DNA from 2 places in the Cellulosimicrobium sp. 4261 genome. Region 2 is predicted to be linked to the other one. Evidence: riboswitches for the same ligand, from Rfam matches in the RefSeq annotation. Region 2 holds a riboswitch; the other holds the start of a gene.
What was found. A riboswitch is a leader RNA that binds a small molecule or an ion and turns the genes downstream of it on or off. The one in region 2 is predicted to bind FMN.
Positions count from the first base shown of each region.

Region 1 (7,695 bases), on a different contig from region 2:
GACGGCGGCGAACGCCTCGTTGATCTCCACGAGGTCGAGGTCCGCCGCGGCGATCCCCTCGCGCTTCACGGCGGCCTCGACGGCCCGCGCCGGCTGGGAGTGCAGCGAGTTGTCGGGCCCCGCGACCTGGCCGGCCGCACCGATCTCGGCGAGCCACGGCAGACCGTTGCGCTTCGCGAAGGCGCGGCTCGCGACGACGACCGCCGCCGCGCCGTCGGACAGGGGCGAGCTCGACCCGGCGGTGATGGTCCCGTCCCGCACGAAGGCCGGGCGCAGGCGCTCCAGGGCCTCGAGCGTCGTGTCGGCGCGCACGCCCTCGTCGTGCTCGACGACGACCGGCTCGCCCCGCCGCTGCGGCACCTCGACGGGGGCGATCTCCTCGGCGAGCCGCCCGGCGTCGCGCGCCGCGGCGGCCCGCTGGTGCGAGCGCAGCGCGAACGCGTCCTGCTCGGGGCGGCCGATGCCGCGCGTCGCGCAGCCGCGGTCGGTGAGCTCGCCCATGACCTCGCCGCTGAACGGGTCGTTCAGGCCGTCGTGCGTGAGCGAGTCGGCCATCGTCACGTCCCCGAACGCGAACCCGGAGCGCGACCCGACGACGAGGTGCGGCGCGTTCGTCATGGACTCCTGGCCGCCCGCGACGACGACGCTCGCCTCGCCCGTACGGACCAGCCGGGCCGCGTCGATGATCGCGGTGAGGCCCGAGAGGCACAGCTTGTTGATCGTCACGGTGGGCACGTCCCAGCCGAGGCCCGCGAGGATCGCGGCCTGGCGCGCGGGGCCCTGCTTGGCGCCCGCCTGCACGACCTGCCCGACGATCACCGTGTCGACCTGCTCCGGCGCGACGCCCGAGGCTGCGAGCGCGCCGCGGATCGCGTGCGCGCCGAGCTCGGCCGCCGAGAGCGAGGCGAGCGCGCCGCGGAAGCGCGCGAAGGGGGTGCGCGCGCCGTGCAGGAGGACCGGGGTGACCTCGTCCTCGGGGGTGACGGCGGCGGCGTCGGGCAGGGGTCTGGCGTCGGTGCTCATGGGACTCCGATCCGGGGAGGGCGAGGAGACGGGGCGAACAGGAAGGAGCCCCGGCGCCGCGAGGAGGGGCGAGCGGCGCCGGGGAGCGGAGGGAGGGCGTGCGCCCTCGGGACCGTCAGACGAACGCGGAGACGCCCGTGATGTCGCGCCCGACGATGAGCGCCTGGACCGACTCGGTGCCCTCGTAGGTGTGCAGGGCCTCGATGTCGGCGAAGTGCCGCGCGACGCGGTTCTGGAGCAGGATCCCGTTGCCGCCGAGCAGGTCGCGCGCGCTCGCCGCGACCTCGCGCGCCCCGCGGGTGCACGTGTACTTCGCGAGCGACGCCTGCGGGCCGGTGAGCGTCCCCGCCTCGTCGAGCCGCGTCATCTGCGCGACGAGGAGCTGCAGCTGCGTGATCGTCGAGAGCATCCGGGTGAGGCGCTCCTGCACCATCTGGTTCGCGGCGAGCGGGCGCCCGAACTGGACGCGCTGCTTCGCGTACGCGACCGCGGCCTCGTAGCACGCGACCGCGTGCCCGACGGCGGCCCACGCCACCCCGAGGCGCGTCGCGAAGAGCACGCGCGAGGTGTCCTTGAACGACCGCGCGCCCGGCAGGGCGTTCTCGGCGGGGACGAACACGTCGTCGAGCACGACGTGCGCCTGCCAGATCGCGCGGAGCGACACCTTGCCTGTGATGGTCGTGCCCGTGTAGCCCGGGGTGTCCTGCGGCACGACGAACCCGTGGACCTGACCATCGCCGTCGTCGCCGACGAGGCGCGCCCACACGACCGTGATGTGGCCCGACGACCCGTTGCCGATCCACTTCTTCTCGCCGTTCAGCACGTAGCCCTCGACGCCGTCGCGCGTCTCCTTGCGCGCCGTCGTCTCGAGCGAGACGGAGTCCGAGCCGTGGGTGGGCTCGGTGAGCGCGAACGCACCGAGGATCTCCCCGCGCGCCATCGGCTCGGCGTACTTCGCCCGCTGCTCGTCGGAGCCGAGCATCTGGATGCTGCGCAGCGCGAGACCGCCCTGGACGCCGCAGATCGTCGCGACGGAGCCGTCGCCGCGCGACATCTCCATGGCGGCGAGGCCTGCCGCGAGCTGGCTCACGTGCGGACGACCGTCGACGTCGACACCGTCGCGCAGCAGGTCGAGCTCGCCCATGCGCTTGACGAGGTCGAACGGGACCTCGGCACGCTCCCAGTAGTCGTCGATGACGGGCAGCACCTCGTCCTGGACGAACTGCCGGACGCGCTGCAGGTGGGCGCGGTCCTCCTCGGTCGCGTCGGCGAACGCGCCGGCGTAGTCGAGGTCGAGCGGGGTCGCGAGGTCGTAGGTGGGCTCGGTGACGCCGGGCATGATCGGGGTGGTGGGCATCGGTGCTCCCCTGGGAGGGCGGCTGCGGTCGGTCGACCGTCCTCGACGCGGTTGCCCGGGGTGCAGGCCCGGCGTCGGCGGCGGTCCCTCCCATAGTGCAGCGATACCCCGTCTCAGTCAATCGAGACGGGGTATCGAGGTGGCTGGTCAGGGAGGTCGCGGGTCAGGCGGGCGCGCCCGCCGCTGCCGCGTCCGCCTCGGCTGCGGCGGCCGCGCGGCGGTTGACGCGCCACCACACGAAGAACCCGACGAGCGTGAACGCGCCGTAGAACACGTACATGAACGCGGACGCGTAGAAGCCGGCCGAGATCAGCAGGGGCACGCCCACGATGTCCACGGCGACCCAGACGAGCCAGAACTCGACCCAGCCCTTCGCCATGCCGTACGTCGCGAGCAGCGAGCCCATGAAGATCCACGCGTCGGCCCAGACGGGCTCGTACGACTCGAGCGCGCGGAACACGGGGGTCAGCAGCGCCGTGCCGCCCACGAGCGCGACGACGAGGAACGCGCGCTGGCGCCACGACGCCCAGCGCGGCACGACGGCGACGCCGTGGCTGTCCGCGTCGGCGTCGCCGAGCCGCGCCTGGGTCTTGCGCCACTGCACCCACCCGTACACCGAGACCACGACGAACATGACCTGGCGACCGGCCTGGCCGAGCAGGTTGACGGGGTTGGGCGTCGCGAACACCGCGCCGAGGAACACCGTGAGCAGCAGCAGGTTGCCGACGATGCCCACCGGCCACGCCCACACCTTGCGCCGCATGCCGCCCAGCGCCGACGCCAGGCCGAACCCGTTGCCCACGATCTCGCGCCACAGCAGGTGCTGGCCGCCGATCGTCAGCTGCGCGTCGAACAGCGCGTGGATCAGGTCCATCGGATGTCCTCGTCCTCCCGGGCACGAGCGCTCCGGGGTGAGGGCGGGCGGCGGGGCCGGGCGACGAGGGCCCGACGGCGTCGCTCACCACGGCGAGACCGCGCCCCGTCGCGCGGGCTCGCGAGAGCCCGGCCGAGGACGGCCGCGCCGCACGTGCTTCCTCCCATCCGGACTGTCACCGTCGGTCCTGGAGTTCCACCAGGTCAACCGCGCGTGGGCGCGGGTCGCGGACTGTCACCGCCGGCTCGGAATTGCACCGACCCCGGAGCACGTTCGTGCGTACTGCGTTCTGCAACCGCCGATGCTACTCGCGCATTCCCCGGGCACGGGACTCGCACCGCACCGTCCCACGGACTGGAAGGCGGGGCGGGGCGGGAGGGGTCAGGCCAGGGCGTCGCGGACGGCGCGCGCGACGTCGTCCGCGACGTCCTGCGCGTCCGCGTCCGCGTCCACCACGGTCACGACGACGCGGCGCGCCGCGGGCACGCCGTCCCCGCTGCGCTCCTGGGCGGCGCCGTCCGGCGCGGCGTACCGGCCGACGGCGGCGCGGCGCAGGTCCGCGAACGCCTCCTCGAGCTGGGGGCGCAGGTCCTGCTCGGGGGAGCGCAGCCACCGGCGCAGGAGCGCGTTGTGCACCGCGACGACGGACGCCGCGAACGCGATGGACGCCGTCGAGCGACGCTCGTCCGGCGGGAGCGCGTCGCGCAGGTACGCCGTGAACGCGCGCTCGTAGCGGTGGGTCGTGACGAGCTCGCGGTCGCGCAGGGCGGGCACCTGCTGGAGGAGCTGCCAGCGGGCCAGGGAGGTCTCGCGCTGCCCGACGTGGTGGTCGAACACCAGCCGCGCCGCGCGGCACACCTCGAGGTACGGGTCGACCGTCGGGTCGGGCGTGAGGTGACCTTCGGCGTCGGGCACGGGCCGCGTCGCGGCGAGCATGACGACGACCTCGTCGAGCAGGAGCTCGTGGTCCGCGAAGACCACGTCCTCCTTGGACCCGTAACGGCGGAAGAAGGTGGCGCGGCTGACCTGGGCGGCGTCGGCGATCTCCTCGACGGTCGTCTGCTCGTAGCCCTTGCGGGTGAAGAGCTCGATCGCTGCGTCGACGGCCTGGGCATGGGTGCGGCTGCGGACGTCGGTCATGCACCGGACGGTACACCGGTACCCGGCGCTCGCCCGGCCCGGGGGCGGTGGCCCGGCGGCGGCGCCGGGTGCGAGGCTGGTGCCATGCCGGACCAGCCCCGCGTGCACGCGATCCACGTCGCGAAGGCCCGTCGGCTGCCGACGCGGGTCGTCGCGTCGGTCGAGGCCGAGGAGGGCAGGGGCCTCGTCGGCGACCGGTACCACGGGTCGAAGCACCGGCACGTGACGATCCAGACGCTCACCGACCTCGCGGCCGCCTCCGCGGACCTCGGGCACGAGATCGACCCCGGTCTCACGCGGCGCAATGTCACGCTCACCCACGGCGACCTGCCCACGAAGCCCGGCTCGTTCCTGCGGATCGGGGACGTCGAGCTCCAGGTGCTGCGGATCGCCGCGCCGTGCCGGCTGCTCGACGACTGGATCGCGCCCGGCGCGATGCGCGCGATGCACGCGCGGGGCGGCGTCGTGTGCCGTCTGCTGTCGTCCGGCACGGTCCGGGCCGGCGACGTCGTGGTGTGGGACGAGGCGGCCGCCGGCGGGGCGTGAGCCCCGGGGCGGCCTCCGGTCCGACGGTGGCCGGGCGCGTGCCGTGGCAGCGGCGCCCGTGCTTCGACGGTAGACCCGGGATGGCCCCCGCGTCGACGGCCGGGGCGGGTGAGACGACGGCCGTCCACAGGCCCGGAGGTCGTCCACAAACCCGGTGCCGTGTGCCCCGCCGGGTGGCACTATGGCGGCCATGCTCGTGACCCTCGCCGCGACGGCGTCCCCCGGGACGCTCGACGACGCCACCGACCTCGGCTACCTGCTGCACAAGCACCCGGACCGGGCGCAGGTGTTCGACCTTCCCGTCGGCCGCGCGCACGTCTTCTACCCCGAGGCGACGGCGGAGCGGTGCGAGGCCGCGCTCTTGCTCGAGGTCGACCCGGTGGGGATCGTGCGGAACAAGCGGTTCGGCGGCGGCGACGCGTTCGCGCTCGCGCAGTACGTGAACGACCGCCCGTACGCCGCGTCGTCGATGGTCGCGGTCGCGCTCGGCAAGGTGTTCGCGACGGCGATGAGCGGCCGGTGCGACGCACGACCGGCGCTCGCGGACGCCCCGATCCCGCTCGACGTGCACCTGCCGTCCCTCCCGTGCCGCGGCGGTGCGGACCTCGCGCGCCGGCTGTTCGAGCCGCTGGGCTGGAGCGTCACGGCGACGGCGGAGCCGCTCGACCCGACGGTGCTGGCGTGGGGCGCGTCGCGCTACGTCGACCTGCGCCTGCGCGGCACCCGTCGGCTCGCGGACGCGCTCGCGCAGCTCTACGTGCTGCTGCCCGTGCTCGACGACGCGAAGCACTACTGGGTCTCGACCGACGAGGTGGACAAGCTCGTGCGCGCGGGCGGCGGCTGGCTCGCGGACCACCCGGAGCGTGCGCAGATCCTGCGCCGCTACCTCGCGCACCAGCGCCGCTACGTCGAGGACGCCACCGCGCGTCTCGCCGCGCTCGACGGGGACGTCCCCGAGGAGGACGCCGCACCCGCCGCCGGCACGCCGGCCGGCGCCGTCGCGTCGTCCGACGTCGGCCCGCAGGGCGCCCCGACGCGGGCCGGCGCCGTCACGGCGGGCGACGCCGAGGGTACGCCGGAGCCGCCGCTCGCGCGGCAGCGGGCCGACGCGGTGCTCGCCGCCCTGCACGACGCCGGGGCGCGGACCGTCGTCGACCTCGGGTGCGGCGAAGGCGCGCTCCTGCGCCGCCTCGCCGCGGACCGGACCTTCACGCGCGTGCTCGGGACCGACGTGTCGGCGCGCGAGCTCGAGCGGGCGGCGGCGCGCCTGCGCCTGCACGAGGCGAGCGACGCGGAGCGCGAGCGGGTGCGGCTCGTGCAGTCGTCGCTCACGTACGTCGACGACCGGGTGGCGGGGTTCGACGCCGCGGTGCTCATGGAGGTCGTGGAGCACGTCGACCCGTCGCGCCTCGACGCGCTCACGGCCGCGGTGCTGGGCCACGCCCGGCCGCGGACCGTCGTCGTGACGACGCCGAACGCCGAGTACAACGTCCACTACCCGAACCTGCTGGACGGGCCCGGGCGCGCGCTCGTGCGCCATCCCGACCACCGGTTCGAGTGGACGCGCGCGGAGCTGCGCGCGTGGGCGGACGCCGCGGGGGAGCGCTACGGGTACGCGGTCGAGCTGCGCGACGTCGGCCCCCTCGCCCCCGACGTCGGGGCGCCCACCCAGATGGCGGTGCTGACCCTCGTCGGGGACGCGGCGTCGCCCGACGCCGCGCGGGCCCCGGCCGCGGCACGGACCACGGAGGAGACCCGATGACCGGGCAGGCGACCGAGAGCGCGAGCCCGACCACGGGCGCGACGCCGACCCCGGCCCCGACCACAACCTCGACCCCGACCCCGACGCGCGAGCTGCGGGTGCCCGCGTCCAGCCTCGTGGTGCTCGTCGGCGTGTCCGGCTCGGGGAAGTCGACCTTCGCGCGCGAGCACTTCGGGCCGTACGAGACGGTGTCGTCGGACGTGTGCCGCGGGCTCGTGTCGAACGACGAGAACGACCAGGCGGCCACGCGGGCGGCGTTCGAGGTCCTGGAGACCATCGTGTCCAAGCGGCTGGAGGCGAACCTGCTCACCGTCGTCGACGCGACGAACGTGCAGCGCGAGGCCCGCGTGTCGCTCGTCGCGCTCGCCCGCGCGCACGACGTCCTGCCCGTCGCGATCGTCCTCGACGTGCCGGAGAAGGTGGCCGTGGAGCGGAACGCGGCGCGGGCGGACCGCGGGTTCGGCGCGCACGTCGTGAAGCGCCAGCGCGCGGCGCTGCGGTCGTCGCTGAAGAGCCTCCAGCGCGAGGGCTTCCGCACCGTGCACGTGCTGCGCGGGGCGGACGAGGTGGCGGCGGCGCGCATCGTGCGCACGCCCCTGCTCACCGACCGTCGCGACGAGCATGGTCCGTTCGACGCGATCGGCGACGTGCACGGCTGCCTCGACGAGCTGGTGACGCTGCTCGGGGCGCTCGGCTACGCCGTCGTGCGCGACGACGCCGGCCGGCCCGTCGACGCCGCGCACCCCGAGGGCCGGCGCGCGATCTTCCTCGGCGACCTCGTCGACCGCGGGCCCGACTCCCCGGGGGTGCTGCGGCTCGCGATGGGCATGGTCCGTGCGGGGCACGCGCTCGCGGTGCCGGGCAACCACGAGCACAAGCTCGTGCGGGCGCTCGGCGGGCGCGACGTCACGGTCTCCCACGGCCTCGAGACGACGCTCGCGCAGCTCGCCGAGGAGCCGGAGGAGTTCCGGCGCGAGGTCGAGTCGTACTGCC
Region 1 covers NZ_JBEPOQ010000004.1:44,501-52,195, reverse strand. The annotation lists gene ABIE39_RS06565 (acetyl-CoA C-acyltransferase) at 1-1,023, opposite strand, end outside; gene ABIE39_RS06560 (acyl-CoA dehydrogenase family protein) at 1,139-2,380, opposite strand; gene pnuC (nicotinamide riboside transporter PnuC) at 2,544-3,254, opposite strand; FMN riboswitch at 3,405-3,528, opposite strand; gene ABIE39_RS06550 (TetR/AcrR family transcriptional regulator) at 3,636-4,394, opposite strand; gene ABIE39_RS06545 (MOSC domain-containing protein) at 4,479-4,940, shown strand; gene ABIE39_RS06540 (3' terminal RNA ribose 2'-O-methyltransferase Hen1) at 5,131-6,702, shown strand; gene ABIE39_RS06535 (polynucleotide kinase-phosphatase) at 6,699-7,695, shown strand, end outside.
Region 1: it holds a riboswitch for FMN, as region 2 does, so the genes downstream of both, pnuC (nicotinamide riboside transporter PnuC) here and ribD (bifunctional diaminohydroxyphosphoribosylaminopyrimidine deaminase/5-amino-6-(5-phosphoribosylamino)uracil reductase RibD) in region 2, are expected to answer to the same signal.

Region 2 (7,695 bases):
GCACATGCCCGCCGCCGACTGGGCGCGTGGCGCCCGGCTCGACGACACCACGGTCCTCGGTGCGGAGACCGCCCGATGAGCGCCGAGCGCCGCGATCGGTCCCCGCGCGGATCGAACGCACGTTCGAACGGGAGCGGGCGTCCGGAACGTCGGGACGACGTGGCGTCGAACACGCGTTCGAACGGTGCCGAGCCACGGGGCGGCGAGCGCTCGAACGCGCGTTCGAAGGCGCGCCCTGAGGCAGGGGCGGGGGCCGCGTCCGGCGGCGGGGACGACGCCCGCCGTGACGCCCGCGGCCGCCAGCGCGGCGCCGCCCGCTCCCGCGGGGAGGCCCACCGCAGCTCTGCGGCACCCTCCCAGCGCCGCAAGGGCACCGACCCCGCACGGGGCGTCGCGTACGACGTCCTGCGCCAGGTCGACGGTTCCGACGCCTACGCCAACCTCGTCCTGCCACCCCTGCTGCGCGAGCGCGGCATCCGCGGACGTGACGCCGGCTTCGCCACCGAGCTCGCCTACGGCACCCTGCGCCTGCGCGGCCGCTACGACGCGATCCTCGCGCACTGCCTCGACCGCCCCCTCGGCCGCCTCGACCCGCCCGTGCTCGACGTCCTGCGCCTCGGCACCCACCAGCTCCTCGCCATGCGCGTCCCGCAGCACGCCGCCGTCTCCGAGACCGTCGGCCTCGCCCGCGAACGCACCGGCGCCGGCAGCGCCCAGCTCGTCAACGCCGTCCTGCGCCGCGTCGCCCGCACCCCCCTCGACGACTGGCTCACCACCCTCGCCGACGACGCCCCCGACCCCCTCGCGGCGCTCGCGGCCACCCAGAGCCACCCCGTGTGGATCGCCCGCGCCCTGCGTGACGCCCTCGCCGGCAACGGGCGCCCCGTGGACGAGCTCGACGCCCTCCTCGCCGCCGACAACGACGCCCCCCGCGTCACGCTCGTCGCCCGCCCCGGCCTCGCCGACCCCCACGAGCTCTCCGACGGCGACGACCGCGTCACCCCCGCCCGCTGGGCACCCACCGCGCTGACCCTCGACGGCGGCGACCCCGCCGCGTTCGGCGCCGTGCGCGACGGCCGCGCCGGCGTCCAGGACGAGGGCAGCCAGCTCGTCGCGCTCGCGCTCGCCGCCGCACCGCTCACCGGACCGCAGCCCGGCTCCGTCGGCGACGACGCGCGCTGGCTCGACCTGTGCGCCGGCCCCGGCGGCAAGGCCGCGCTCCTCGCGGCGCTCGCGGCCGAGCGTGGGGCACGCCTCGTCGCCAACGAGGTCCAGCCGCACCGGGCGCGCCTCGTGGAGAAGGCGCTCGCCGCCGTCCCCGCCGACGCCGTGGAGGCCGTGCGCACGGGCGACGGGCGCGCCGTCGGGCAGGACGAGCCGGGCGCGTACGACCGCGTTCTCCTCGACGCCCCCTGCACGGGCCTCGGTGCCCTGCGGCGCCGGCCCGAGTCCCGGTGGCGCCGCACCCCGGCGGACCTCGCGACCCTCACCGGGCTCCAGCGCGAGCTCCTCGACTCCGCGCTCGACGCCGTCCGGCCCGGGGGAGTGGTCGGGTACGTCACGTGCTCGCCCCACCTCGCCGAGACCCAGGTCGTCGTCGCCGACGTGCTGCGCCGCCGCGACGACGTCGAGGTCCTCGACGCCCCGGCCGTCGTGCGCGACGTCGTGCGCCCCGAGGTGCGCGACGACGTCGAGCTCGGGGATCGTCAGGACGTCCAGCTCTGGCCGCACGTCCACGGCACCGACGCCATGCATCTGACGCTGCTCCGCCGCACGGCATGAGCGCCGCGCCACCGGTCGAGGTGTCGGCATATCTCGACAACGCCGGGGTGTCGGAGTAACCTGACAGCGCTGCGTGCCAGGGAATCCTGACGCGGGCAGCATGGCAGCGCACCCGACGGCAGGAGAGCGAGCATGACCGACACCTGGACCACCCCCCGCAGCCCCCGCGACCTCGGCGCCTACCTCAGCCGCGTCCGCCGCGCCCGCGGGCTCACCCAGGCCCAGGTCGCCGACGAGCTCGGCATCACCCGCCAATACCTCTCCGAGCTCGAGAACGGCGTCGAGAACCTCTGGGTCCAACGACTCTTCGAGCTCCTCGACACCCTCGACGTCGACCTGCGACTCCAGGAACGCCGATGACCACCGTCACCGCCTGGCTCTACGGCACCCCCGTCGCGACCCTCGCACCCACCAGCACCCGCACCACCGACGGCACCCCCCGCGTCAGCCTCACCTGGACCACCGAGGCCCTCGACCGCTGGGGGCACGACGCCCGGGTCCTGTCCCACCTCCTGCCCATCACCCCGCCCGACGAAGCCCCGCCCCACCCCGCCCGCGTCGCCGCCTGGCTCGACGGACTCCTCCCCGAGGGCCGCACCCGCGACGCCATGGCCATCGACGCCGGCATCGACCCCGACGACGCCCTCGCCTTCCTCGTCCACTACGGCCACGACACCGCAGGCGCCGTCCTCCTCGCCCCCGACGGCCACGCCCACCCCGCACCCGGCACCCCCGAACACCTCGACGACGCCGCCGTCGCACGACTCCTGCACGCCGCCGTCGCACGCAGCGGGGGAGAAGGCCGCAGCGAGCACCTCACCAGCTCCCTGCCCGGCATGGAACCCAAGATCACCCTCCTCCACGACGAGCACGGCTGGGCCCGACCCCACGGCTCCGCACCCACCACCCACATCCTCAAGGTCGCCCGCCCCGCCGACTCACCCACCGCCGACCTCGTCAACACCGAAGCAGCCGCCCTCGACCTCGCCCGCCGCATCGGCCTCACCACCGTCGACGCCCACGTCACCGAGTTCGACGGCGAACGCGCCATCGTCGTCACCCGCTACGACCGCGTCCCCGACCCCGACGAACCCACCGGCACCGCACGCCTCCACCAGGAGGACGCCGCCCAGGCCCTCGGCATCAACACCCGCGACCCCGAACGCAAGTTCCAGCACGGCCGCCGCTTCCCCTCCCTCGCCGCCATCGCCCGCACCCTGCGCGACGACGGCACCCGCCCCGACCCCCTCCTCGCCCTCACCACCCTCAACCTCGCCCTCGGCAACACCGACGCCCACGCCAAGAACATCTCCGTCCTGCGCCACGCCGACGGCACCGTCCGCCTCGCCCCCGCCTACGACATCGCCATGCACCTCCACCACGACCACGCCTCCCGCGTCTTCGCCATGGACGTCGCCGGCGAACGCGACATGGACCGACTCACCACCGACCACCTCGTCACCGAGGGCGCCACCTGGGGGCTGCCCCGCCGACGCGCCCAGCGCGTCGTCGCCCAGACCCTCGACGGACTCCTCGCGGCGCTCGCGGACATCGACCGCGACGCCCACCCCGGCGTGAGCCGGCACGCCTGGCGCACGGTCGAGCGGCGCACCGCCGACCTCCGCCGCGGCTTGGTCGCCTGAGCACGGCCTCCTCTCGCGCCGAGCAGGTGGTCGTGGCGGGTCCGCGTGCCCCCCACCCACCAGGACCGCCCGCTCCACCCACCAGGACCGCCTGGTCGGCCGCTGCGCGACGACGGGCACCTGGGCCGGTCGTCGCGCAGCGGCGTCGACATGATCAGAGCGAGCGCTGGAGCAGGATCGTGTCGACCCAGCGGCCGTGCTTGAACCCGACGGCGGTCAGGCCACCCGCCTCGACGAAGCCGAAGCGGCGGTGCAGCGGGAGCGACCCGGCGGCCTCGGGGACGTCGGCGACGACGGAGACGACCTGCCGGACCCCCGCGGCGGCCAGCGCCTCCAGGAGCGCGGCGAGCAGCGCCGTGCCGACGCCGCGCCCGGCGTGGGCCGGGTCGAGGTAGATCGTGTCCTCGGCGGTGTGCCGGTAGGCGGGCTTGGGGCGCCAGGCGGACGCGTACGCGTAGCCCGCGACGACGGTGCCGCGCGGGGAGCCCGGTTCGGCCGGACCCTCCACCTCGGCGACGAGGAACGGCAGGCCGCGCGCAGCGACGTCGTCGAGCTTGCGGTGCCACGCCGGGACGTCCCAGACCTCCTCCTCGAACGTCACGCACGTGTCGCGGACGAACGGGGCGGCGATCTCGGCGACGCGGGGCAGGTCGTGCACCGTCGCCGGGCGGACCGTCACGGCGGGCACGGGCACGGGTCGGTCGGGCGCGAGGGGGAACGCGGCGGGGATCGGACCGGGGGCGGGGGAGGGGAGGTCGCTCACGCGACGAGGGTACGAGCGCCGGGCGCCGGCCCGCGCCCCTAGGCTGGGGCGCATGGCAGCCCTCATCGCACCGAGCATCCTGTCCGCCGACTTCGCGAACCTCGAGCGCGACCTGAACGCGATCGCCACGGCGGACTACGCGCACGTCGACGTCATGGACAACCACTTCGTGCCGAACCTGACGCTCGGGCTGCCGGTGTTCGAGCGCCTGGCGCAGGTGTCGCCCGTCCCCATCGACGCGCACCTCATGATCGAGGACCCGGACCGCTGGGCGCCGTCGTACGCGGAGGCGGGCGCGGCGTCGGTCACGTTCCACGCCGAGGCCGCTGCTGCCCCTGTGCGGCTCGCTCGCGAGCTCCGGCGCCTGGGAGCCCGCGCGGGGGTCGCGCTGCGCCCTGCCACGCCCGTGGAGCCCTTCCTGGACCTGCTGACCGAGGTGGACATGATCCTCGTCATGACGGTCGAGCCGGGCTTCGGCGGGCAGTCCTTCATCGAGGGGACGCTGCCCAAGATCCGGCGGGCGCGCGAGGCCGTGAGCGAGTCGGGCCTCGACGTGTGGATCCAGGTCGACGGGGGAGTGTCGCGCACGACGATCGAGCGGGCTGCGGACGCGGGGGCGAACGTCTTCGTCGCCGGGTCGGCGGTGTACGGGGCAGAGAACGTGCCGGCGGAGATCCAGGCGCTGCGCGAGCTGGCGGAGTCGTCGGCGCACGCCCACTGATCCGGGAGCGAGGAAGGGGCTCTCCGCGGGGAGAGCCCCTTCTCTGTCTCCGAAAAAATAGTGTGCCAAGCGCATATCCCTCCACCCACCGACCGCGTGAGACTCACCAACCAGCACCGAAGACCGGGCGTCGACGCGGGGAGACCCGCGGCTCGGGAGAGCTCACCTGTCGGGAAAGCCGCCCTCGCCTCGGGCCGCAGACGTCTCGACGGACCACCGACCTCCCTGTCGCAGGGGATACCGGAGTACCATCGGCGGTTGCAGAACGCAGTACGCACGAACGTGCTCCGGGGTCGGTGCAATTCCGAGCCGGCGGTGACAGTCCGCGACCCGCGCCCACGCGCGGTTGACCTGGTGGAACTCCAGGACCGACGGTGAAAGTCCGGATGGGAGGAAGCACGTGCGGCGCGGCCACGCCTCGGCGCGTGGTGCTCCGGCGACCCGTCGGTGCACCCGTCGCGAGGTGGCGGCCTCGCCGTGGTGAGCGACGCCGTCGGGCCTTCGTGGCTCGACCCGCCGCCCGCCCTCACCCCGGAGCGCCCGTGCCCGGGAGGAGGACGATGGGCGAGCACCCCCGCACCCTGACGATCGACGCCGCGATGGCGCGCGCGCTCGCGCTGGCTGCCCGAGGACCGGCGCACGGGCCGAACCCCCGCGTCGGGTGCGTCCTGCTGGGCCCACCGGCCGGCGCACCCGTGGCTGAGGGCGCGCCCCCCGGCTCGCTCGACCCGCACCCGCGGCCCGTGCTCGCCGAGGGGTGGCACCGGGGCGCAGGGACGCCGCACGCGGAGGCAGCGGCACTCGCCGACGCACGGGCGCGCGGCGTCGACGTCACGGGCGCGACGGCGGTCGTCACGCTCGAGCCGTGCGCCCACACCGGTCGTACCGGCCCGTGCGCCGACGCGCTCGTCGCGGCGGGCGTGGCGGAGGTCGTGCTCGCCGTCGACGACCCGAACCCCGTCGCCACGGGCGGCGCGCACCGGCTGCGTGCCGCAGGGGTGCGCGTCGTGCGCGGCCTGCGCGCCGCAGAGGGTGAGGAGCTCCTGCGCGTGTGGCTCACGGCCGTCCGGCGCGGCACGCCGTACGTGACGCTCAAGACGGCCACGACGCTCGACGGCTACGTCGCCGCCGAGGACGGGACGAGCCGGTGGATCACCGGGCCCGCGGCGCGCGAGCACGCCCACCGCGTGCGCGCGGAGGTCGACGCGATCGTCGTCGGCACGGGCACGCTCCTGGCCGACGACCCGGCGCTCACCGCGCGGGTCCGCACCCACGACTCCTCGCGCACCGCAGCGCAGAACCCCGTGAGCGCCGTGCGTCTGGCGGAGCACCAGCCGATGCGGGTGGTGGTCGGGCTGCGGGGGATCCCGCCGACGGCGCGGGTGCGCGCGGCGGGCGGCGAGCTGGTGCACGTGCTGACGCGGGACGTCGGTGAGGTGCTGGAGAGGCTCGCGGAGCGGGAGGTGCGGCACGTGCTGGTGGAGGGCGGTCCGACGCTGGCGACGGCGTTCCTGGCCGCGGGTGCGGTGGACGAGCTGCACGCGTACGTGGCCCCGGTGCTGCTGGGGAGCGGTCGACGGGCGGTGGACGGGCTGGGCGTGGCGACGATCGCCGACGCGCACCGGTTCCGCACGGTGGAGGTGAGGCGCGTCGGGGACGACGCGCTGGTGGTGTCCAGGAAGAGCGTGGAAGGACGGGTGGGTTGATGTTCACGGGGATCGTGGAGGAGATCGGGAGGGTCCGGGGTATCGGGTTCCCGGGCGGCGAGGGGGAGGACGCGGTGCTGACGGTCGAGGGGCCGCTGGCCGTGTCGGACGCAGGCCTGGGCGACTCGATCGCGGTGAACGGGGTGTGCCTGACGGTCACGAGCCTCGGGGGCGACGGGTCGTTCACGGCGGACGTCATGCCGGAGTCGCTGCGGCGCACGGCGCTGGGTGACCTCGTCGCGGGGTCGCCGGTGAACCTGGAGCGGGCCGTCCGGGCGGACGCGCGGCTGGGTGGTCACGTGGTGCAGGGGCACGTGGACGGTGTGGGCGCGCTCGTGAGCCGCGCGCCGGGGGAGCGCTGGGACGACCTGGTGTTCTCCGCCCCTGCGGGTCTGACCCGGTACGTGGCGGAGAAGGGTTCGATCGCGGTGAGCGGGGTGTCGTTGACGGTGACGCACGTGGACGACGACACGTTCGGCGTATCCCTCATCCCGACGACTCTCGAGGCGACGGTCCTCCGGGGCCTGGTCCCGGGGGACCGCGTGAACCTGGAGGTCGACGTGCTGGCGAAGTACGTCGAGCGGCTGCTCGTGTCGGGCGTGGTCCCCGGGAGCGCGTCGTGACGGGCGCGGGGTCCGCGAGCGCCGCCGTGCCGGAGGGCGTGCGGCTGGGGTCGGTGGAGGAGGCGCTGGCGGCGATCCGGGCGGGGCGTCCGGTGCTGGTGGCGGACTCGCCGGACCGGGAGAACGAGGCGGACGTGGTGTTCGCGGCGCAGGGGGTGTCGGCGGAGTGGGTGGCGTGGACGATCCGGCACTCGTCGGGGTACCTGTGTGCGCCGATGCCGGCGGCGCGGGCGGACGCGTTGGAGCTGCCGTTGATGGTGCCGCACAGCCAGGACCCGCGGCGCACGGCGTACACGGTGACGGTGGACGCGGCGACGGGGGTGACGACAGGGATCTCGGCGGAGGACCGGGCGCGGACGTTGCGGGTGCTCGCGGACCCGGCGTCGGGTCCGGTGGACCTGATCCGGCCGGGGCACGTGCTGCCGTTGCGGGCGGTGCCGGGGGGTGTGCTGCACCG
Region 2 covers NZ_JBEPOQ010000002.1:311,996-319,690, reverse strand. The annotation lists gene fmt (methionyl-tRNA formyltransferase) at 1-79, shown strand, start outside; gene ABIE39_RS03735 (RsmB/NOP family class I SAM-dependent RNA methyltransferase) at 160-1,782, shown strand; gene ABIE39_RS03730 (helix-turn-helix domain-containing protein) at 1,915-2,142, shown strand; gene ABIE39_RS03725 (HipA domain-containing protein) at 2,139-3,425, shown strand; gene ABIE39_RS03720 (GNAT family N-acetyltransferase) at 3,580-4,188, opposite strand; gene rpe (ribulose-phosphate 3-epimerase) at 4,241-4,909, shown strand; FMN riboswitch at 5,188-5,313, shown strand; gene ribD (bifunctional diaminohydroxyphosphoribosylaminopyrimidine deaminase/5-amino-6-(5-phosphoribosylamino)uracil reductase RibD) at 5,470-6,615, shown strand; gene ABIE39_RS03705 (riboflavin synthase) at 6,615-7,238, shown strand; gene ribB (3,4-dihydroxy-2-butanone-4-phosphate synthase) at 7,235-7,695, shown strand, end outside.